One region of the Streptomyces sp. NPDC032161 genome, then DNA from elsewhere that is predicted to be linked to it. Evidence: riboswitches for the same ligand, from Rfam matches in the RefSeq annotation. Region 1 holds a riboswitch; the other holds the start of a gene.

Region 1 (11,483 bases):
GGCCGAGTGGGAGTCGTACGGGCTGGTCACCCCCACCGCCGAGGGCGGCTACGACGCCGAGATGGTGACCGTGGCCAAGCTTGTGGCGGATCTGGGCCGATTCGGTCTGGAACCGCGTCACCTGCGCGCCATGCGGGCGGCGGCGGACCGCGAGGCCGGGCTCATCGAGCAGGTCGTCGCCCCCCTGCGCCGTCACCGGAATCCGCAGACCAGAGCCCACGCGGAGGCCACCGCGCGAGAACTCGCGGAGCTGTCCGTACGGCTCCATTCCGCCCTGGTGCAGACCGCTCTGCGGGTGCGCCTCCACTGATCGCGTCGCCGCCCCGACTACCCAAACCTGCCGAGCACGTCCTAGGGTTGCTGTGTGAACGAGCTCGACGTTGTGGGTGTCCGGGTGGAGATGCCCTCCAATCAACCGATCGTGCTCCTGCGTGAAGTGGGAGGCGACCGGTTCCTCCCCATCTGGATCGGTCCTGGTGAGGCGACCGCGATCGCGTTCGCCCAGCAAGGCATGGCTCCGGCCAGGCCCCTGACACACGACCTCTTCAAGGATGTGCTCCAGGCCGTCGGTCAGGAGCTGACCGAGGTCCGTATCACGGATCTGAGGGAGGGGGTCTTCTACGCGGAGCTGGTCTTCGCCAGCGGGGTCGAGGTGAGCGCACGCCCCTCCGACGCCATAGCCCTCGCCCTGCGGACGGGAACGCCGATCTACGGCAGCGACAGCGTGCTCGACGACGCGGGCATCGCCATTCCGGACGAGCAGGAGGACGAGGTGGAGAAGTTCCGCGAGTTCCTCGACCAGATCTCACCGGAGGATTTCGGCAGCAGCAGCCAGTAGCCGTCAGTCAGGAACCCGACCGCTCGTCCGCGGGGACGCCGACAGCGCATCCGACAAGCCTTTCCCGCTCGCACGGCAAGAGAAACCACCCTCAGGGTGATTATCACTCGGCGTGCCGAGTGTGGCGATCGTTGACGCACCCCGAGTGACTGCCTACCTTCGAGGTGGCAGGTCAAGGACGGAGGTCGGCGTGAGAAGCAGCGGCGACGGTACGGCAGTCGGTGGGCCGTATCCGCAGCAGGGGAGTACGGCCGGCCGCACCATCGGGCAATCGGTGAAACCGACTGTGGTGGCGGGGGGCGGAGTGACATCGGCCGACGACATCGGCTACAGGGGGCCGACGGCCTGCGCGGCCGCGGGGATCACCTATCGGCAGCTCGACTACTGGGCGCGCACGGGCCTGGTCGAGCCGAGCGTGCGCCCCGCGTACGGATCGGGCACGCAGCGGCTCTACAGCTTCCGGGACGTCGTCCTGCTGAAGATCGTCAAGCGCTTCCTGGACACGGGCGTCGCCCTCCAGAACATCCGCACCACGGTGCAGCACCTGCGGGCCCGGGGATTCCAGGACCTGGAGCGGATGACGCTGATGAGCGACGGGGCGACTGTCTACGAATGCTCCTCGCCCGACCAGGTCGTCGACCTGCTCCAGGGGGGCCAGGGGGTCTTCGGGATCGCCGTGGGCGTGGTGTGGCACGACGTCGACGCCGCCCTGTCGCAGCTGCACGGCGAGCGGGTGGACACCGGCGAGACGCTGATCGGGAACAACCCCACGGACGAACTGGCACGGCGGCGCAACCGCGCCGGATGACCGCGCCGGGGAACCGGGGCACGGCGATTGTCAGTGCCATGGGGCAGCATCGGAAGATGTGAGAGCCGCGCCCACCATCCTGCATCTCGACATGGATGCCTTCTACGCCTCCGCGGAGCAGGCGGCGAAGCCCAGCCTGCGCGGCAAACCGGTCGTGGTGGGTGGTCTGGGGCCGCGCGGAGTCGTCGCCACCGCTTCGTACGAGGCCCGGCGCTTCGGGGTGCACTCGGCGATGCCCATGGCGCAGGCGCGGCGCCTGGCGCCCAACGCGGCCTATCTGGTGCCGCGCTTCCATCTGTACCGGGCGGTCAGCGACCAGGTGATGGAGTTGCTGGGGCGGCTCTCCCCGCTGGTGGAGCCGCTCAGCCTGGACGAGGCGTTCGTCGACCTGGAAGCCGGCGGGGCAGCCGAGGACACGGCCTCCGCGCTGGCGGTCGGCAAGGAGCTGCGCGCGGTCATCGAGGCCGTCACCGGGCTCACCGGCTCGGTCGGGCTCGCGGGTTCCAAGATGTTGGCCAAGATCGCGTCGGAGGAGGCGAAACCGAACGGTCTGCGGCTCATCGAGCCGGGGACGGAACGGGCGCTGCTCGCGCCCAAGTCCGTGCGGATCCTGCCCGGCGTCGGGCCCGCGACGGCCGATCATCTGCGTCGGGCCGGGATGACGACGGTCGACGACCTGGCCGAGGCGGGGGAGGCGGAGCTCGTACGGCTGCTCGGCAAGGCGCACGGCGGCTCCTTGTACCGCATGGCCCTCGGGCACGACGACCGGCCCGTCGTCGCCGAACGCGACGCGAAGTCGGTGTCGGTCGAGGACACCTTCGACACGGACCTGCACGACCGGGTGCGGGTCAGGACGGAGGTGGAGCGGCTGGCCGACCGGTGCGTCCGGCGGCTGCGCGAGGCGGGGCGGTCCGGGCGCACGGTGGTGCTGAAGGTGCGGCGCTACGACTTCTCCACGCTCACGAGGTCCGAGACGCTGCGGGGGCCCACGGACGATCCCGCGGTGGTCCGGGAGGCCGCCGCGCGGCTCTTGGAGGCCGTCGACACCACCGGGGGCGTGCGGCTCCTGGGGGTGGGGGTCACGGGCCTCGCCGACTACACCCAGGAGGACCTGTTCGCCCAGGCCGCCGGTGATCGGGCCGCCGGGGCCACGGCCGAGACGGACGCCGACGAGGGGCGGGAGCCGGACCGCGTGGCGGCCGACGCGTCCGAGGAGGTGCCGGTGACCGCCGAACGGCTCGCGGCCAGGGGCTGGCCCGCGGGCCACGACGTCCACCACGACACATACGGTCACGGCTGGGTGCAGGGCAGCGGTCTCGGCCGGGTGACGGTCCGGTTCGAGGAACCCTGGTCGGCGCCCGGCCGGGTGCGCACGTTCCGGACCGACGACCCGGAGCTGCGGCCGACCGAGCCGATGCCACTGGTGCGCGATCCGGTGGACTACTCCTCCTGGCCGGCCAGCCTGCCGAAGTCCCTGTCCGGGGCGGTCCCCCCGGGCGAGGAGTCGAGGCCGTAGTGCCGGTAGAGCTGGAGCTCCTGTTCCGGCGAGAGGTGGCGGCCGACACCGAAGTCGGGCGCTTCCCTGATCAGGGCGCGGTCGAAGGGGACGCGGAGGGTGTCCTCCACGAATTCGCTGGGTTCCAGCGGGACGAACGCGTCCCGGCTGAAGAGTCCGGTGCGCACGGCCGCCCACTCGGGTACGCCGGTCGCGTCGTCGAGGTACACCTCGTCCACGGTTCCGATCTTGGTGCCCTTGCGGTCGAACGCCTTGCGGCCGATCAGGCTGCGCGGATCGATGTCGGTCTGCACGATCCCTCCCACTGGTCGCGGCTACTCCACAAGCACTACAGAAAGGCACAATCGGGGGGTTGGCCACTCGAGGGCTCCGTCACGAACCCCGCTGGTAGGCTGGTGGCGGCCGCTGACCCCGTGCGGGAGAGCCTCCGGAGCCGATCCGAAGGCGCCGAAGGAGCAAATCCTCCCCGGAATCTCTCAGGCCCCCGTACCGCACGGACGAGGTCACTCTGGAAAGCAGGGCGGGTCCCGTGCGGCCGAGTGCCGGTTCGGTTCCCTTCCTCACCGACGGTGAAAGCCGGTGTGCCGCAGGTGTGCCGGTGAAGCTCTCAGGTCGAGATGACAGAGGGGGAGGCCGTTCGGGCACCCGCGCCGCGGTGCCCCTTCGCAGGTCGTGACAGACCAGGAGGCCTCCACCATGACCCCCCGTCGCACTCCGCTCTCCCAGCTGGAGCAGGGCATTCCGTTCGAACAGCGCCACATCGGTCCCGATGCCGAGGCGCAGTCGAAGATGCTCGCCCAGGTCGGTTACGGATCGCTGGACGAGCTGACCGCGGCCGCGGTGCCCGATGTCATCAAGAGCGCCGAGGCGCTCGCCCTGCCGGGCGCCCGCACCGAGGCCGAGGTCCTGGCCGAGCTGCGCTCCCTGGCCGACCGCAATCAGGTGCTGGCCCCGATGATCGGGCTCGGTTACCACGGCACCTTCACCCCGCCGGTGATCCTCCGCAACGTCATGGAGAACCCCGCCTGGTACACGGCCTACACGCCGTACCAGCCGGAGATCTCGCAGGGCCGGCTGGAGGCGCTGCTCAACTTCCAGACCATGGTCGCCGACCTCACCGGGCTGCCCACCTCCGGCGCCTCCCTGCTCGACGAGGGCACGGCGGCCGCCGAGGCGATGGCGCTCTCGCGACGGGTCGGCAAGGTCAAGGAAGGCGTCTTCCTGGTCGACGCCGACGCCCTGCCGCAGACCATCGCGGTCGTCGAGACCCGCGCCGAACCGACCGGTGTGGAGGTCGTCGTCGCCGATCTCACCGACGGCATCCCCGCTGAGCTCGCCGAGCGGGGCGTCTTCGGCGTCCTGGTGCAGTACCCGGGCGCCTCCGGCGCGGTGCGGGACCCCCGGCGCGTCATCGAGCAGGCCCGTGAACTCGGTGCGATCGTCACCGTCGCCGCCGACCTGCTGGCCCTCACGCTGCTCACCTCGCCGGGCGAGCTGGGCGCCGACATCGCCGTCGGCACCACGCAGCGCTTCGGTGTCCCGATGGGATTCGGCGGACCGCACGCCGGCTACATGGCCGTGCGCGAGAAGTTCGCCCGCAGCCTGCCCGGGCGCCTCGTCGGCGTCTCCGTCGACGCGGACGGCAACAAGGCGTACCGGCTGGCCCTGCAGACCCGCGAGCAGCACATCCGCCGCGAGAAGGCCACCAGCAACATCTGCACCGCCCAGGTGCTGCTCGCCGTGATGGCCGGGATGTACGCCGTCTACCACGGCCCCGACGGGCTGCGGCTGATCGCCCGGCGCACCCACCGCTACGCGACGATCCTCGCCGCAGGCCTGCGCGCCGCCGGTGCCGAGATCGTGACCGAGAGCTACTTCGACACTCTCACCGTGCGAGTCCCGGGCGGGGCCGCCGACATCGTGGCCGCCGCCCGCGAGCGCGGGGTGAACCTGCGGCTCGTCGACGCCGACCTGGTCTCCGTGGCCTGCGACGAGACCACCACGCGTACGCAGATCGCCGCCGTCTGGGCCGCCTTCGGCGCCGAGGGCGACATCGACGCGCTGGACGCCGAAGCCGCCGACGCGCTGCCCGAGAACCTGCTGCGCGCCGACGAGTTCCTCACCCACCCGGTCTTCCACCAGCACCGTTCCGAGACGGCCATGCTGCGCTACCTGCGCGGGCTCGCCGACCGGGACTACGCCCTGGACCGTGGCATGATCCCGCTCGGCTCCTGCACCATGAAGCTGAACGCGACCACCGAGATGGAGCCGATCACCTGGCCCGAGTTCGGTGCGCTGCACCCCTTCGCCCCGGCCGAGCAGGCGCAGGGCTTCCTCACCCTCATCCGTGAGCTGGAGGAGCGCCTCGCCGAGGTCACCGGGTACGACAAGGTGTCCATCCAGCCGAACGCCGGCTCACAGGGCGAGTTCGCGGGCCTGCTGGCCGTGCGCGCCTACCACCGGGCCAACGGCGACGAGCAGCGGACCGTCTGTCTCATCCCGTCCTCCGCGCACGGCACCAACGCCGCCAGCGCGGTGATGGCCGGCATGAAGGTCGTCGTGGTGAAGACCGCCGACGACGGCGAGGTCGACGTCGAGGACCTGCGCGCCAAGATCGAGAAGCACCGCGACGAGCTCGCCGTGCTCATGATCACCTACCCGTCGACGCACGGTGTGTTCGAGGAGCATGTCGCGGACATCTGCGCCGAGGTGCACGACGCCGGTGGCCAGGTGTACGTGGACGGTGCCAACCTCAACGCCCTGGTCGGCCTCGCGAAGCCGGGCCGGTTCGGCGGTGACGTCTCGCACCTGAACCTGCACAAGACCTTCTGCATCCCGCACGGCGGCGGCGGCCCCGGTGTCGGCCCGGTCGGCGTGCGCGCGCACCTCGCGCCGTTCCTGCCCAACCACCCGCTGCAGCCCGCCGCGGGCCCCGCGACCGGGGTCGGACCGGTCTCGGCCGCGCCGTGGGGCTCGGCCGGCATCCTGCCCATCTCCTGGGCGTACGTCCGCCTGATGGGCGGGGAGGGGTTGAAGCACGCGACGCAGGTCGCCGTGCTCGCCGCCAACTACATCGCCAAGCGGCTCGAACCGCACTTCCCGATCCTCTACAGCGGCCCGGCGGGCCTGGTCGCCCACGAGTGCATCGTGGACCTCCGGCCGCTCACCAAGGCCACCGGCGTCAGCGTCGACGACGTCGCCAAGCGGTTGATCGACTACGGCTTCCACGCGCCGACCATGTCGTTCCCGGTCGCCGGAACGCTGATGATCGAGCCGACCGAGAGCGAGAACCTCGCGGAACTCGACCGCTTCTGCGACACGATGATCGCCATTCGCGGCGAGATCGAGAAGGTGGCCTCGGGGGAGTGGAGCGTGGACGACAGCCCGCTGCGCAACGCACCGCACACCGCCGCGGCGCTGGGCGGCGAGTGGAAGCACGGCTACAGCCGTGAGGAGGCCGTCTTCCCGGCGGGTGTCATGGCCGCCGACAAGTACTGGCCGCCGGTGCGCAGGATCGACGGTGCATTCGGCGACCGCAACCTCGTCTGCTCCTGCCCGCCGCTGGACGAGTACGACAACTGACGCACCCGCGTCCGGGCACGTCACGGACACGCGTCGGGGCCGGTGCGGAGATCTTTCCGGGCCGGCCCCCGTTCGTAGCTGCCGCTCTCAGGCGGCCCGCATCACCCGGTCGGCCGTCGGCGGCCGATGAGGGGCGATGATCTGCCCGTCCGGGAGCAGCTCACCGGTGTCCTCGAAGAGCAGGACGCCGTTGCACAGCAGGCTCCAGCCCTGCTCCGGGTGATGCGCCACGAGGCGGGCTGCTTCCCGGTCGGGTGAGTCGGCGGTGGGGCAGGGCGGCTGGTGCTGGCACATGGATGGGTTCTTTCGCTGCGTCGTGGTGAATGTCCTGCGGCTTGACGAAGTGTTCATGGCCGCTCCCCCGTATCGATAGGTCCGGTCCCAGTGTTGCTCCACGGGCGCCATTCCGCAGGGATTTCGCGGCAGCACTTCCGTCTACTCCGATGACGCGTCACCCGGCCGGACGGTTCACCACAATTGCACTGTCCTTTCGGGTGGTTCGGGGTGGTCGGACCGGGCTAGTCCGGACGGGCGGAACGCGCGCCCCACTCCGCGCCTCGCGTATTCGGGGAGTCCATGGGTCCCGTGTTCCGCAGGCCGCGCGCCCGTGACGTGCTGTCCGAGCGAGCCCTGGGGCGTACGAAGTCTGGGCCGGAGGGCACCGTGCCCCGTCGCCGGGGGACACGGCGACGGGGCACAGGGGGCGTGGCGACGGAGCGTTCGTCGTCAGGCGGGTGATCCGAGCAGCGGGCCCGGGCCCGGGGTGATCCGGCGGGTCATCAGGCTGAGCAGGTCGGCGACCCGGTGGGCGCGGTGCGCCGCGATGCCCGGCGGCGCGGGTGCCAGCGGTACCAGGAGGTCGGCTGGGGCGAGCGAGCCGCCGGAGGCATCGGTCTCGGGGTCGGCGTGCAGCCACAGCGCCAGCATGTAGAGCGCCGGGACTGACAGCAACCGCGGCTGGTAGTGCGGTGTCACCGTCTCGGCCTGGCGCAGGGCGAGTTCGGTCGCCGGGACGTACGGGCCCTCGAAGAAGTGCGAGAAGGCCCAGCCGTCCGGCGTGAGCATGGTGTCCGCCGCGGCGACGGCCCGTCCCGAGTCGCGGATCAGGAACCGCCACCCGGCGAGCCGGGTGGCCGGGGCGACCCCGGCGGGCCCGATCCGGTCCAGCACATGGACGGGGAGCGGGAGTTCGGGGCTCAGCGGTCCCTGGGCGGACCGGAGCGCGGGCGTGCGGGCCTCACGGACTGCGGTGGGTGAACCGAGTGCCGCGAGAACGCTGCGCAGAGCGGGCGCGGGGGCCGGGGGTACATGCAGCGGCATAGTGGGTCGCCTCTCACTTCGGAGACACGTTGATGCGTGGGCGGGTGCAGACGTCGCTGTCGGCGTACGGGGCCAGAGGGGCTGCCGGTGACCGGACCGGTGCGTCAACTCTCTGCCTCGTCAGCAAAGTTTATACGACAGGTGTTCACACAGTGTTTTCCCTAGCCGCCGAGGGTATTGCCGACAAGGCGGCATCGAGACTTTATTATGCGGTATTTTCTGTTGATTTGCCGTCAACGGCTCAGTCGCTGCCAGGAGTTTTTCTCCGAGTGGGGACGGCTGAAACGAGTTGTTCTATCAGCGTGCTTCGAGAACGCAAACCGCACGCTCCGTCATGCCGAGGGAATGTGCCTCCGGCCGTAGCTCTCAGGTTACTGGGTGCGCGGCCTCCGGGAGGGCGTTGTGGATCATCGGCCTGGGCATTATCGACCGTGACATGAGTGGCCTGGGCCGCGGGCTGCCCAATTGAGGGAGGGACACTTCGATGGGGGAGAAGGTCGTGGCGGGCACCTTTGACCTGTCCGATCGGCAGACGTACCGGAGGAAGCTCCACCAGTGTCTGGAGGGTTTGGAGAGGCTACTGGCGGAGCAAAGGTTCGACCGCCCCCGTAATCTCATGGGCATGGAGATCGAGCTGAACCTGGCCGGCGCCGACGGCATGCCGAGGATGATGAACGGAGAGGTGCTCCAGCGCATAGCGAGCCAGGATTTCCAGACGGAACTGGGGCTGTTCAATCTGGAAGTGAACATAGTCCCGCATCCCCTGCAGGGGCGCGTTTTCGATCAGCTCGCCGAAGAGCTCAGGACCGGCCTCGGATATGCTCACCGGAAGGCGGGCGAGGTCGATGCCGGGATCATGATGATCGGAATTCTGCCCACGCTCGGGCGTGCGGATCTCGTGGCGTCCAACCTCTCGGATGCGGACCGCTACACACTGCTGAACGATCAAATCGTGGCCGCGCGGGGCGAGGATTTCTCGCTCGATATCCAGGGCGTGGAACATCTGCTCTCCACAGCGTCCTCGATCACCCCGGAGGCGGCCTGCACCTCGGTCCAGTTGCATCTGCAGGTGACCCCGACCCGCTTCGCCGCCGTGTGGAACGCGGCCCAGGCCGTCGCCGGAGTGCAGATCGCCATCGGCGCCAACTCCCCCTTCCTTTTCGGCAGGGAGCTGTGGCGCGAGTCGCGGCCGCCGCTCTTCCAGCAGGCCACGGACACCAGACCGCCCGAACTCCGCAACCAGGGGGTGCGGCCCCGGACCTGGTTCGGCGAACGGTGGGTGGCCTCTGCGTACGAGCTCTTCCGGGAGAACCTGCGTTACTACCCCCCGCTGCTGCCGATCTGCGACGAGGAGGACCCGCTGGCGGTGCTGGACGCGGGCGGGGTGCCGGCGCTTCAGGAACTCGTGCTGCACAACGGGACGGTCTACCGGTGGAACCGGCCCGTGTACGGGGTGGCCGACGGCGTGCCCCATCTGCGGGTGGAGAACCGGGTCCTGCCCGCCGGCCCCACCATCACCGATGTGATCGCCAACGCCGCGCTGTACTACGGGCTCGTGCGGGCCCTCGCCGAGGAGCCCCGTCCGGTGTGGACCCGGCTGCCGTTCGCGGCGGCGGAGGAGAACTTCGAGACCGCCTGCCGCCACGGCATCGACGCGGAGCTGATCTGGCCCCGTCCCGGTCGGTCGGGCGGGCTGACCCGGATCCCGGCCGTCGAACTCGTCCGGGACGAACTGCTGCCGCTGGCCGCGGAGGGACTCGACGCCTGGAACATCGCGCCCGCCGACCGCGACCACTATCTCGGAGTCATCGAGGGGCGCTGCAGACGGCGGATGAACGGGGCGTCCTGGCAGACGGACACGTACCACCGGGCACGGGAGGCGGGACTGGGACGGCATGCGGCACTGGCCGCCACCACCCGCAGATACGCGGAACTGATGCGCGGCGGCGAGCCCGTGCACAGCTGGCCCACCGGCGTTTCCGCGACGTGACTCCGCCCTTCGGCGCCGACCCGCGTCCGTGCGGGCACGGCCGACCTCGACGACGCGGCGGGGCCTCCCCGCGTCCGTCGGCCGCGGAGTCGTCGGGCAAGCTGTGACGTCCCATGTCGGTGGTGCCCCTCCTTGAGGATGAAGAGGGAGGAGGGGGACCATCGCCGAAGATGGCCGTCCCCCCGATCTGTCGCGCATGATCTTCGTACTCGCATTCGAGACCCTGGCGCGACCGGCAGGGGTACGGGGCGTGAATGCACAACTCGAGGCAGGTGTACAGGTGGAGACGGGGTACATGGCCAGTTCTTTTCCCCGAGAAGAGCTGTCACGGCGGACCGCGCGGACCGAGACGGTGCTGGTACTGGCTCTCTCACTGGGGGCCAGCGGGGTGTCTGCCCTGATCAGCTTTGTCGGTTCCCTGACGAAACCAGGGGGCTTGAAGGAGCAGGCCGCGACACTCAATGGCTCGTACGCCCCGGGACGCCCCTGGCTGGATCTGGCCTGGCAGCTCTTCGGTATCGCCACGGCCCTGGTACCCGTCGCACTCGTCGCCCATCTGCTGGTCAGGGAGGGTGCCGGGCTGCGTGCCGTCGGCTTCGACCGTACGAGGCCCTGGCAGGACCTGGGTCGCGGTACGGCGGTCGCGGCGGGCATCGGAAGCGCCGGGCTCGCCTTCTACCTGGTGGCGCGTGCCACCGGATTCAACCTCACCGTCGTCCCGGAGTCGTTGCCCGACGTGTGGTGGAAGTTCCCGGTCCTCATCCTGTCGGCACTCCAGAACTCCGTGCTGGAGGAAGTGATCGTCGTCGGCTACCTGCTGCGCAGACTCGGTCAGTTGGGATGGTCGCCGACGGCGGCCCTGACGGCGAGTTCGGTGCTGCGCGGTTCGTACCACCTCTATCAGGGGATCGGCGGGTTCATCGGCAATGTGGTGATGGGCGTGGTCTTCGTGCTGCTGTACCGGCGCTGGGGGCGGGTCGGTCCGCTGGTGGCCGCGCACGCGCTGCTCGACATCGGGGCGTTCGTCGGGTACGCGCTGCTGGCGGGCAAGGTGGGGTGGTTGCCTACGGCGTGAGCAGTTCGCCGTCGACGACGGTCACCGCCTTGCCGGTCAGCAGGGTGCGGTCGCCGCGCAACGAGGTGCGGACCAGGCCGGTGCGGGCGGAGGCCTGCAGTCCGGTCAGCTCGTCGCGGCCGAACCGGGCCGACCAGAAGGGGGCCAGCGCGGTGTGGGCGCTGCCGGTGACCGGGTCCTCGTCGATTCCGACGTTGGGGAAGAAGCCGCGGGAGACGAAGTCGTAGCCGCGCGAGGGGTCCTCGGCGGCGGCCGTGGCGATGACACCCCGCCGGGAGAGTCCGGCCAGCGCCACGAGGTCCGGGGCCAGTGCCCGCACCGAGGCCTCGTCGGCGAGCTCGACGAGCAGGTCGC
Region 2 (11,483 bases), on a different contig from region 1:
CCGGAGCCGGCCGCGGGCCCACCGGTCGCGTTCGGATCCGTCTCCGTGGTCGGCTCGTGCAGTGGTGCCGTCATCGTGGCAAGGACCCCTCTCAACCGGCGGTGGCCGGGCCGAACTGGCCGCTGTGGCGGCACGGATCAGTCAAGTCGTACGCGGAGGCGGCAAGACGCCCTTGCTGCGGGAGTCTTCATCGCAGCCGCGCGCGGTAGCCATACCGACAGGCGAATGGATGCCTAACCGTGATGCGGGCCGACGCGATCCGTTATTCGGACGCACGTGAACGCCCGTCGAACACAGGTCAGTTGATGTTCAACGTGGCGATGACTCGCATACTCTTCGCTTTCGCCACCAGACGGTTCCTGAACGGAGATGTGCGACATGAAGGGCATGTGCGGCATGTTCCGGACATCTCTGGTCGAACGACCGTGCGCCGGATGCCAGGGAGGGGTGGACGCGTCGCACGGCGCGGGACGGCTTGCGCGCACTCACGCGCCACGGCGCACGCGCCCGCGGGAAACGGTGTCAGTACGCGCCCGCGCCCGGCGGGTAGCCGTAGCCGGGCGCCGGGGCGTGGGCCTCACGGTCGTAGAACGGGCGGGAGTTGACGCGCAGCCACATCGCGACCGGGTCGTACTCGTCGGACATCGCGACGGTGGAGACGGGCAGCCCCTCCGGGACCGCGGCGAGAGACTGCCGCATCATCGCGCGCACCGCGTCGACGGAGGGCCGGCTCGTGTCGTACAGGTCGAGGCCGATGGCGAGGTACGCCGTGCCGAGCGCGGGCTGCACCCAGGCGCGGCGCAGCGAGCGGATCGCGGGGGTGCGGTGGGCGTTCTGCGCGAGCAGGGCGTAGAACTGCGGGATCTCGATGGCCGGCTCGGTGAGCCGGAGCGGACCGGCGGGCATCCGGTCGAGGCCGGTGGCGATCCGGCGCAGGTCCAGCCAGGGGATGCCGACGCCGCCGCCCGGGGCGTGCGGGTTGAGCCAGATGCCCCAGCGGTCGGGGAACAGGGCGCGGGCGATGTCGAGGCCGGTGACCACTTCATGGGCCCGGGTCCAGCCGCTGGCCGAGAGCTCCTGGGCGGAGGTCACACAGGGGGCGTAGCCGAGACCGTCGATCTCCATGTTTCCGTACTGGGCGTCGGGCGAACCCGCCCGGCCGTTCCAGAGAAGCATCCAGATCCGGTCGTGCGCGAGGGCCTGGAGCAGTGCCTCGTACGCGTCGTAGCGCCCGGGCGTCACTTGGCGCAGCATGTGCTCGACCTGCCCGGCCGCCGCGGTGCCTGACGCACTCACCTGGTCCCGCCCCTCTTCGATCCACTGTGCCGGCCCGCCGCTCCCGGGGCACACGGGCGCGGCATGATGCCGTGACACCCGCCATGAAACCAGCTTAGGTGCCGCTCCTGACACCGACTTGACGCCTCGGACCCGGAGGGCGGTCCGCGGGGTGCGCGGCAGGCGGTCCGCCCACCGCGCGCCTCGCACTGGCGTTCGCCGCCCCGCGTGGGTGCGAGCCGGGCGTCGCACGGCGGGCGGCGGCTCGACGACCCGGCCTACCGCTGCGCGCGCTGGTAGAACGGACGGATCCGCTCCCGCATCCAGTCCCCGACCGGGTCCTGCGCCACGTCGAGCAGGACCAGGTTGACCGGCCAGGGCACCGCCACGCGGCCGAGCGCGCGGCCCAGCGCGGCCATCGGGGCATCGCGCGCGGCCTCGTCCCAGGCGGCGAACTCCACACCGATGAAGAGGACGGGGTCGTCGCCCTCGATGCTGGCCAGTGTGCGGCGGGCGGTGAGCACGACGCCGCTCTCCTCGAACTCCCCGGCGGCGGCGGAGAGGAAGTCGACGGGTTCCTCCTGCCAGTCCGGTTCGTACAGGCGGACCCGGCCTCCGGTGGCCGGTCCGTCCAGCGGGGTGCGTCCGGTGCGGCAGAGCTCGGCCACGGCGGGCGGCGGCAGTGGCATCCCGACCGCGCCGCCGGGGTTCACGGCCATGCCGAGCTGCGGGGGCAGGCCGCGGGCGAATTCGACGGCGGGGGCGACGGTGTAGGACATCCGGTCGCCGACACAGCCGAGGAACTGCTGTTCGGAGCTGAAGACGGGGACGAACGCCGCTCCGTCGATCTCCAGCGTCGGCAGGTCGAGGTCCGGGGAGTCGGGGCCGCCGCCGTTGGGGAGCGGCACCCATACGTGGCTGCGCCCGAGCACCTCGACGAGGCGCCCGCCGGCCTCCGCCGCTCCCACCGAGGCCATCAGCACCTCTTCGAGCTCGTTGGCCGGCCATCCGCTCTGCGGATGGGACTGGACCTGCGCCGGAATGTCCACTGCTTCCCCTTCTTTCCCGAGCTCCTGCCCGAGCCTTCCGGCAGAAGGTTACGACCTGGGGGCGAGCGGGGTGGATCAGGGAGCTTCCTCGTACGGCCTCGACCGCGAGGGCGGAGGGAGCGGCGCGGCGTCGGCGAGCGACGACCACGCGGCGGGCGGAGTCGCGGGCGGGGCGAGCCCGCCCCCTGCCACTCCCCGCCCCGGTCGTCGCTGCCCGTCCCGGCGGCCGCCCGGCCCCGAGCCGCACCCGGTGAACGTGATCGGCTACCCGGGCCCGGGCCGCGCCCCCGTGAACGTGATGCGGTCCAGCAGCCCCGCCGCCTCCCGGTCCAGGAGCACGGCCGAGGCGCAGCCGGGCAGCAGCAGTCCCAGCTCGGTGTCCCGGAGCAGCCGGCCGACCGCCCTGCGGTGCCGGGCGAACGCGTACCCGGAGACGCCCCGGCCGCGTTCCCGCTGCCCCTCCCGCGCGGTCCGCGGCGTGACGTCGAGCAGGAGCAGGTGGAGGTCGTGGCCCCGGCGCCGCGCGTCACGGGCCAGCCAGCGGCGTACCCAGGCCTGCGTTCCGCAGTCGTGCACGACGGCGGACTCGCCGGAGCGCAGCGCCCGCCGCAGCCCCGCGTAGTGGGCGAGGCGGACGAGGGGGCGGTAGAGGGCGTACGGGAGCAGGCGCGGCATCATCCCCGCCCAGCGGTCCCGGGTGTCCTGCGAATCGATGGTGCGGACCGTGGCCGTCCGCCGGATGAGGGTGGATTTGCCGCTGCCGGGCAGCCCGGAGACCACCACCACGTCGCCCGCCGCGAAGCGCAGGCCGCGCGGGGCGTGCCCGCCGCGCCGCCGCAGGTCGCGCACGACCGGTGCGGGACGGCCGAGCGCCTCCCCGGCCGGGGCTCCGGCCTGTGCGGGCATCGCGCCGTGCGCGGCCCCCGCGGTCGTCGCGTACCGCCGTAACGTCATCGCCCTCCCCCTGTCGGATGTCCACCCATGGCCGAAGTGTAAAGAAGTGGTAATGCGGCACAACCGTCCACGCCGTTGAACTGCCCCGGGGACCGGGGCCCCACTCCGGCGCGATGCGTGCGATGATGGCCCGGCCAACTGCATAAAGGCCGTTTGAATCCGCGCGGGAGAGTTCCGGTCGTTGCATGGGCCGGGCGCCGAAGGAGCAAGTTCCTCCCTTGAATCTCTCAGGCCCCGTACCGCGTGGATGAGGCAGATCTGAAAAGCGGGCCGCCCGGCGGCTCCACCCAAGGTGCAAGCCGAACCGGACCCTTCGGGGGCTTTCGGCGAACCTCTCAGGTTCCGATGACAGATGGGGAGGGATCGTCCTCGCCGTCATGCCCCGGGAGCCACACCATGACCACCGCACCCCGCCATACAGCCCTCGATGCCCTGCACCGTTCGCTGGGCGCGACCATGACCGACTTCGCGGGCTGGGACATGCCGCTGCGCTACGCCAGCGAGCGCGACGAGCACAACGCGGTCCGTACCGCGGCCGGTCTCTTCGACCTGTCGCACATGGGCGAGATCACCGTCACCGGCCCCGAGGCCGCGGACTTCCTGAACTTCGCGCTGGTCGGCAACATCGGCACCGTCGCCGTCGGCCGCGCCCGCTACACGATGATCTGCGCCGAGGACGGCGGCATCCTCGACGACCTGATCGTCTACCGGCTCGGCGAGGCCGAGTACATGGTCGTCGCCAACGCGGGCAACGCCCAGATCGTGCTGGACGCGCTCACCGCCCGGGCCGGGGGCTTCGACACCGAGGTGCGCGACGACCGCGACGCGTACGCGCTGCTCGCCGTCCAGGGGCCCGCCTCCGTCGCCATCCTTTCCTCGGTCACCGACGCCGACCTGGACGGCCTGAAGTACTACGCCGGGCTTCCGGGCACGGTCGCCGGTGTCCCCGCGCTGATCGCCCGTACCGGCTACACCGGCGAGGACGGCTTCGAGCTGTTCGTCGCGCCCGAGCACGCCGAGGGGCTGTGGAAGGCCCTCACCGAGGCGGGTGCCCCGCACGGCCTGGTCCCCTGCGGGCTCTCCTGCCGCGACACGCTGCGCCTGGAGGCGGGCATGCCGCTCTACGGCCATGAGCTGACCACCGCGCTGACCCCGTTCGACGCCGGTCTCGGCCGGGTCGTGAAGTTCGAGAAGGAGGGCGACTTCGTCGGCCGCGAGGCCCTGGAGGCCGCCGCCGGGCGCGCCGAGACCGCCCCGCCCCGCAAGCTCGTCGGGCTGGTCGCCGCGGGCCGCCGGGTGCCGCGCGCCGGCTACTCCGTGGTCGTCGGCGGCGAGGTCGTCGGCGAGGTGACCTCGGGCGCCCCGTCGCCCACCCTCGGCAAGCCGATCGCCATCGCGTACGTGGACGCCGCGTACGCCACGCCCGGCACCGAGGGCGTCGGGGTGGACATCCGGGGCAACCACGAGCCGTACGAGGTCGTGGCGCTGCCGTTCTACAAGCGCCGGAAGTGACGCCCGGCCGGGGCTCCGGAAGAGGTGCCGGCGCCGCGTCCGGCACCCGAGTGCCCCGAAAGTGACGCAATCGCGTCTCATACCGTAAGACCACCGTTCATCAGCACTCCCCCGCGTACAGGAGAATTCAGGTCATGAGCAACCCCCAGCAGCTGCGTTACAGCAAGGAGCACGAGTGGCTGTCGACCGCCGAGGACGGTGTCGCCACGGTCGGCATCACCGAGTTCGCCGCCAACGCGCTCGGTGACGTCGTCTACGCACAGCTCCCCGCGGTCGGCGACACGGTGACCGCGGGCGAGACCTGCGGCGAGCTGGAGTCGACCAAGTCGGTGAGCGACCTCTACTCGCCGGTGACCGGCGAGGTCACCGCCGCGAACCAGGACGTCGTGGACGACCCCTCGCTGGTGAACTCCGCTCCCTTCGAAGGCGGCTGGCTGTTCAAGGTACGTGTCGCGGAGGAGCCGAAGGACCTGCTCTCCGCCGACGAGTACACCGAGTTCTCCGGCAACTGAGACCCCAAGGGACCACTTGATGTCGCTTCTCAACTCCTCCCTCCACGAGCTGGACCCGGACGTCGCCGCCGCCGTCGACGCCGAGCTCCGCCGCCAGCAGTCCACCCTCGAGATGATCGCGTCGGAGAACTTCGCTCCGGTCGCGGTGATGGAGGCCCAGGGCTCCGTCCTCACCAACAAGTACGCCGAGGGCTACCCGGGCCGCCGCTACTACGGCGGCTGCGAGCACGTCGACGTCGTCGAGCAGATCGCCATCGACCGGATCAAGGCCCTGTTCGGCGCCGAGGCCGCGAACGTCCAGCCGCACTCGGGAGCGCAGGCCAACGCCGCCGCGATGTTCGCGCTGCTGAAGCCGGGCGACACGATCATGGGTCTGAACCTGGCCCACGGCGGTCACCTGACCCACGGCATGAAGATCAACTTCTCCGGCAAGCTCTACAACGTGGTCCCGTACCACGTGGGCGAAGACGGCCTCGTGGACATGGCCGAGGTCGAGCGCCTGGCCAAGGAGGCCAAGCCGAAACTGATCGTCGCCGGCTGGTCCGCCTACCCCCGTCAGCTGGACTTCCCCGCCTTCCGCCGGATCGCGGACGAGGTCGGCGCGTACCTGATGGTCGACATGGCGCACTTCGCCGGGCTGGTGGCGGCGGGCCTGCACCCCAACCCGGTGCCGCACGCCCATGTCGTCACGACCACCACGCACAAGACCCTCGGCGGTCCGCGCGGCGGCGTCATCCTGTCGACGCAGGAGCTGGCCAAGAAGATCAACTCGGCGGTCTTCCCGGGTCAGCAGGGCGGTCCGCTGGAGCACGTGATCGCGGCCAAGGCGGTCTCGTTCAAGGTCGCGGCGACCGAGGAGTTCAAGGAGCGCCAGCAGCGCACGCTGGAGGGTGCCCGCATCCTCGCCGAACGCCTGGTCCAGCCGGACGTCACCGAGGCCGGTGTCTCCGTGCTGTCCGGCGGCACGGACGTCCACCTGGTCCTCGTCGACCTGCGCGACTCCGAGCTGGACGGCCAGCAGGCCGAGGACCGGCTGCACGAGATCGGCATCACCGTCAACCGGAACGCCGTCCCGAACGACCCGCGGCCGCCGATGGTCACCTCGGGGCTGCGGATCGGCACGCCCGCCCTGGCCACCCGCGGTTTCGGCGCCGAGGACTTCACCGAGGTGGCGGAGATCATCGCCGCCGCGCTGAAGCCGTCGTACGACGCCGACGCCCTGAAGGCCCGTGTCGTCGCGCTGGCCGAGAAGTTCCCGCTGTACCCCGGCCTGTCGTAGGCCGGGCTCGGGCCGTACCGGAACAGTCCGGAACACGGTCCGCGGCTCTCGGGCGGGGCACCGCGCACACTGGGACAGTGTGCGCGGTGCCCCATCCCTTGTCCCCTGCTCTCCGGGCCGACCGGCCCGTACGCATCACCCGGCAGACAACGGCGTCTACCAACCCTGAGGAGTATCCGTGGCCATCTCGGTCTTCGACCTGTTCTCGATCGGCATCGGCCCGTCCAGCTCCCATACGGTCGGCCCGATGCGCGCCGCCCGTATGTTCGCGCGCCGGCTGAAGAACGAGGGGCTGATCGCCCACACCGCCTCGGTACGCGCGGAGCTGTACGGCTCGCTCGGCGCGACCGGCCACGGCCACGGCACCCCCAAGGCCGTCCTGCTCGGCCTGGAGGGCGAGTCGCCCCGCACGGTCGACGTGGAGACCGCCGACGAGCGGGTCGCGCACATCCGCGCCACCGGCCGGATCGATCTGCTCGGCATGCACGAGATCGACTTCGACGCCGACGAGCAGCTGGTCCTGCACCGCCGCAAGGCCCTCCCCTACCACGCCAACGGCATGACGATCCTCGCCTTCGACCGCGACGGCGCGACACTGCTGGAGAAGACGTACTACTCGGTCGGCGGCGGCTTCGTCGTGGACGAGGACGCGGTCGGCGCGGACCGGATCGTCCTCGACGACACCGTGCTGAAGCACCCCTTCCGCACCGGCGACGAACTGCTGCGGCTCTCCCGTGAGACCGGCCTGTCCATCTCCTCGCTGATGCTGGAGAACGAGAAGGCGTGGCGCACCGAGGACGAGATCCGCTCGGGTCTGCTCGACATCTGGCGCGTCATGCAGGCGTGCGTCGCACGCGGCATGTCCCGCGAGGGCATCCTGCCCGGCGGCCTCAAGGTCCGCCGCCGCGCCGCGACCACCGCCCGCCAGCTGCGCGCCGAGGGCGACCCGCAGGCCCACGCGATGGAGTGGATCACCCTCTACGCGATGGCGGTCAACGAGGAGAACGCCGCGGGCGGCCGGGTCGTCACCGCGCCCACCAACGGCGCCGCCGGGATCATCCCGGCCGTGCTGCACTACTACATGAACTTCGCGGCCGGCGGCGCCACCGAGGCGGAGAAGGAGGACGGCGTCGTCCGCTTCCTGCTCGCCGCCGGGGCCATCGGCATGCTGTTCAAGGAGAACGCCTCCATCTCCGGCGCCGAGGTCGGCTGCCAGGGCGAGGTCGGCTCCGCCTGCTCCATGGCCGCGGGCGCCCTCGCCGAGGTCCTCGGCGGCACCCCCGAGCAGGTCGAGAACGCCGCCGAGATCGGCATGGAGCACAATCTCGGCCTGACCTGCGACCCGGTCGGCGGCCTCGTGCAGATCCCGTGCATCGAACGCAACGGCATGGCCGCGGTCAAGGCCGTCACGGCGGCGAAGATGGCGCTGCGTGGCGACGGCAGCCACAAGGTCTCCCTGGACAAGGTCATCAAGACCATGAAGGAGACCGGCGCGGACATGAGCGTGAAGTACAAGGAGACGGCCCGGGGCGGGCTCGCGGTGAACATCATCGAGTGCTGAGGGGACGGGTGGCCTCGTGCCCGGTGGCAACTGGGCCGAGGGCATCCGTGTCGTCAGCGGCTCCGTCGCCCGGATCGAGGCCCGCGCTCCTCAGCCCTCCCCGGCGGCCGTCCCCGCCCTGGGGCCCAGGCCCGGCCCCGGGCCCCAGGCCGCGAGGAGGGCCGCCGCCGAGCGGGCCAGGGGGTCGTCGCCGTGGCCGAGGCATTCGGCGGCGCGCAGGACGTCCGTCAGGACGGCCGGGTCGTGGGCCCGGACGGTGAGGGCGAGCAGGGGGCCGAGGCACGCCGCCCATTCCGCCCGTGCGGCGGGCGGGGCGGTCCGGGCCGCGTCGGCCGCGTCTCGGGCCCAGTGCCGGATCTCCTCGGGGTGTGCGCGGGGCAGCGGGAATCCGGTGGATTCCGAGGGGCCCGCAGGACCCGGCGCCTCAGCCGGCTTTCGCGCGGCGGCGGCGAGGGCCGAGGCGAGCGTGGTGTGGTAGCAGGTGCCGAAGAGGTACGCGGCGGCTGTGTCCCCCGCCAGTCCGGCCAGGATCTCGGGGCGGTGCACCGGACCGGGTACGGCACCGTCCGGGCGCTGGGCGGCGGCCAGCGCGTTCCAGCCGGCCCGCCGCCACTGCCCCGGGACGATCCTCGCAGCGGGAACGGCAACGGTGCATGGGTCCGGCCCCGGCACCGGACCGGGCCGGGAATCCGGCGTGCGCCCCTGGCCCCCGTCGAGGGCCGCGTCGCACAGCAGCAGTTCCGCCAGGAGGTCCAGGCTCCCCCGGGCGAGGTGGACACCGAGCAGCATCCGCACGGTCTCGCGCACCCGCGCCACCGTCTCGCCCCCGCAGGGCAGGCGGTGGCGCCGGCCGAAGTCCGTCGCGTAGAGGAGGACATGGGTGAGCGCGTAGGTCTCGTCGCCCGTCAGCCGGAGGACGTCCGCTCCCCGGGCGGCGATGCTCTCCCGGTAGAGCGGGCCGGGGCCGGGCAGCCGGTCGGGGGCCACGAAACCGCCGCGATCGACGAAGTAGCGCAGCTCGATCCTGGAGAGGACCGGCTTGTACGGCCGGCAGTGGCCACCCGCGTCCGCGGTGAGCAGTGCCTGGCAGGACGCGCGCAGCACGGGCTGCGGACGGCCGAGGAGTTCCAGGAGCGCGGTCAGGTTGAGGTGGTACGGGAAGAACGCGTCGCCGCGGCGCAGACCGCGTCCGAACTCCGGCTCGTGGACGATCTCCTCCGCCAGGTCGAGGGCCCGGGAGGACAGGGGCGCGGTGACGGGCACGATGCCCGAGCGGTCCAGCACCCGTACCAGTCCGAGCAGTTCGAGGAGCGGACCGGGCCGGAAGGGGCGGCGGGGCAGGAACTCCTCCCAGCGCCCCGGAGCGAACCAGTCCAGCTGCGCCTCGATCCATTCCAGCGCCCCCGCCAGCACCCGACGGGCGGCTTCCTCCTCGGCCAGGAACAGATCGCCCACGTGCCCGGCGTGCGCGGGGAGCGCGGGCCAGTGCGCCTCGTCGGCCGCGCCGTTCACCGCCCGCTCCGCAGCCGCAGCACCGTCATGGCGACCGCCAGGATCGCGGCGAGAGCACCCAGGTCCGCCCAGCGCGGCAGCAGACCACCGCTGCCGAGCAGGGTCTGCCGGGCCAGGTCGACGGCGTACGTCATGGGGTTGACGTGCATGATCCAGCCGAGCCAGGCCGGGACGTCCTGCGGGCTGAAGACCGAACCGGAAAGGAACAGCATGGGGAACATGGCGAGTTGGACGGTGGCCTGGAGCGTCTGCACGCGGGTGATGACGGTGGCCAGACAGAGGCCGATGACGCTGAACACGGTGGCGGCCAGCGCGTAGCAGCCGAGCGCGGCGGCGAACCGGCCCGCCGTCAGGTCCACGCACATCAGCGGGGCGAAGGCGAGCATCACCGTGCTCTGTGCCGTCACCGTCCCCGCGCCGGCGACGACCTTCCCCAACGGCAGGCAGACCGGGGGCACCGGTGCGACGAGGAGTTCGCGCAGCACCCCGTACTCGCGGTCCCAGGCGTACGTCTGACCGGAGGCGACCCCGATCGACACGACCTGGATGGCGATGATGCCGGGGAAGACGTAGGCGCTGAACGGTACGTCACGGACCGAACCGATCATTCCGTCGAAGCCGACGGCGTAGACCAGGACGAAGAAGAAGATCTGGGTGCCCTGACTGATCAGCACACCCGGCCGTTTGGCCTGCCGCAGCAGATCGCGGTGGGCGATGACCCCGACGGCGCGCAGCGCCACCCGCAGCCTGCCGTCGTCGTCCGCGGGGCCGGGCGGGGCGCACGCCGGAGCGGGAGCGGGGGCGTTCGTCGCGGTCATGGCGTGACCGCCTCCTCCGGGCGCTGGGGCGACTCGCCCGGCCCGGCCGTCGTACCCTCTGCGGCCGCCGCGTCCTCGCCGGCCACCGCCAGGTAGACGTCGTTCATGGACGGGTGGTGCACGGAGACCGCCAGAACCGGGACGTCCAGCGCCCGCACCACCTCCGCGATCCGGGCCTCGGGGTCGGGGCAGTGCACCGCGACCCCGCCGGGTTCGATCAGCGGCTCGAAACCGGCCGCGCGCAACTGCCGTGCGGCGGCCTCGTCGTCCGCGCAGCCGACCACGAGGCGGGACGACTCCAGGCCGCCCTTGAGCCGGTCGACGCTGCCCTGCCGCACGACCCGGCCGCGGCGCAGGATGACGATCTCGTCGGCGTACTCCGCCTCGTCCATGTAGTGCGTCGCGTACAGGACGGTGACCCCCAACTCGTCGCGCAGGCGCAGCAGATCGGACCAGACGGTGGCGCGGGCGGTGGGATCGAGGCCGTTGGTGGGCTCGTCCAGGACGATCAGCCCGGGCCGGTGCAGCAGCGCGCGGGCGATCTCGACGCGTCTGGCCAGTCCGCCGGAGAGCTCCTCGACCGGCTGTCGGCGGCGGCGGGCGAGGCCGAACAGGTCCAGCAGCAGGCTGATCCGGGCCCGGGCGTCGGCTCGTTTCATGCCGTACAGCCGGGCATGGAACCACAGATTCCGTTCGACGGAGAGTTCCTTGTCCAGGGTGCGTTCCTGGAAGACGAGCCCGAGGCGGCGCCGCGCGGCCGTCGGTGAGTCGCGGACGTCGTGGCCGAAGACGCGGACCGTGCCCGCGTCGGGCCGGGCGGCCGTCGAGACGACCCCCAACAGGCTCGACTTCCCCGCGCCGTTGGGGCCGAGCAGGGCGGTGACACGGCCCGGCGGCGAGCTGATCGACACCCCATGCACGGCGGTCACCCTGCCGTGGCGTACGACGAGATCGGTGATCTCGAAGGCCGGTGTCACGGCCTCGTGGCGCGTCGTCGGCGGCCGGGCGGTC

Evidence for each region. Region 1 has a riboswitch for glycine ahead of gcvP (aminomethyl-transferring glycine dehydrogenase). Riboswitches for the same ligand answer to the same signal wherever they lie in the genome.
Region 2: another riboswitch for glycine. It lies ahead of gcvT (glycine cleavage system aminomethyltransferase GcvT); the one in region 1 lies ahead of gcvP (aminomethyl-transferring glycine dehydrogenase).

The regions. Positions count from the first base shown of each region.
Region 1 is NZ_JBEZVN010000026.1:6,995-18,477, forward strand. It holds gene AB0E67_RS28325 (MerR family transcriptional regulator) at 1-310, shown strand, start outside; gene AB0E67_RS28330 (bifunctional nuclease family protein) at 365-838, shown strand; gene AB0E67_RS28335 (MerR family transcriptional regulator) at 1,029-1,646, shown strand; gene AB0E67_RS28340 (DNA polymerase IV) at 1,705-3,162, shown strand; gene AB0E67_RS28345 (PRC-barrel domain-containing protein) at 3,087-3,455, opposite strand; glycine riboswitch at 3,569-3,664, shown strand; gene gcvP (aminomethyl-transferring glycine dehydrogenase) at 3,859-6,744, shown strand; gene AB0E67_RS28355 (DUF5999 family protein) at 6,832-7,038, opposite strand; gene AB0E67_RS28360 (hypothetical protein) at 7,471-8,064, opposite strand; gene AB0E67_RS28365 (glutamate-cysteine ligase family protein) at 8,549-10,054, shown strand; gene AB0E67_RS28370 (CPBP family intramembrane glutamic endopeptidase) at 10,350-11,129, shown strand; gene AB0E67_RS28375 (PhzF family phenazine biosynthesis protein) at 11,119-11,483, opposite strand, start outside.
Region 2 is NZ_JBEZVN010000001.1:290,122-301,604, forward strand. It holds gene AB0E67_RS01205 (ABC transporter permease) at 1-74, opposite strand, end outside; gene AB0E67_RS01210 (enhanced serine sensitivity protein SseB C-terminal domain-containing protein) at 523-1,296, opposite strand; gene AB0E67_RS01215 (enhanced serine sensitivity protein SseB) at 1,554-2,324, opposite strand; gene AB0E67_RS01220 (AAA family ATPase) at 2,589-3,278, opposite strand; glycine riboswitch at 3,433-3,530, shown strand; gene gcvT (glycine cleavage system aminomethyltransferase GcvT) at 3,675-4,790, shown strand; gene gcvH (glycine cleavage system protein GcvH) at 4,925-5,302, shown strand; gene glyA (serine hydroxymethyltransferase) at 5,322-6,581, shown strand; gene AB0E67_RS01240 (L-serine ammonia-lyase) at 6,760-8,142, shown strand; gene AB0E67_RS01245 (hypothetical protein) at 8,233-9,654, opposite strand; gene AB0E67_RS01250 (ABC transporter permease) at 9,651-10,472, opposite strand; gene AB0E67_RS01255 (ABC transporter ATP-binding protein) at 10,469-11,483, opposite strand, start outside; gene AB0E67_RS01260 (lanthionine synthetase C family protein) at 11,482-11,483, opposite strand, start outside.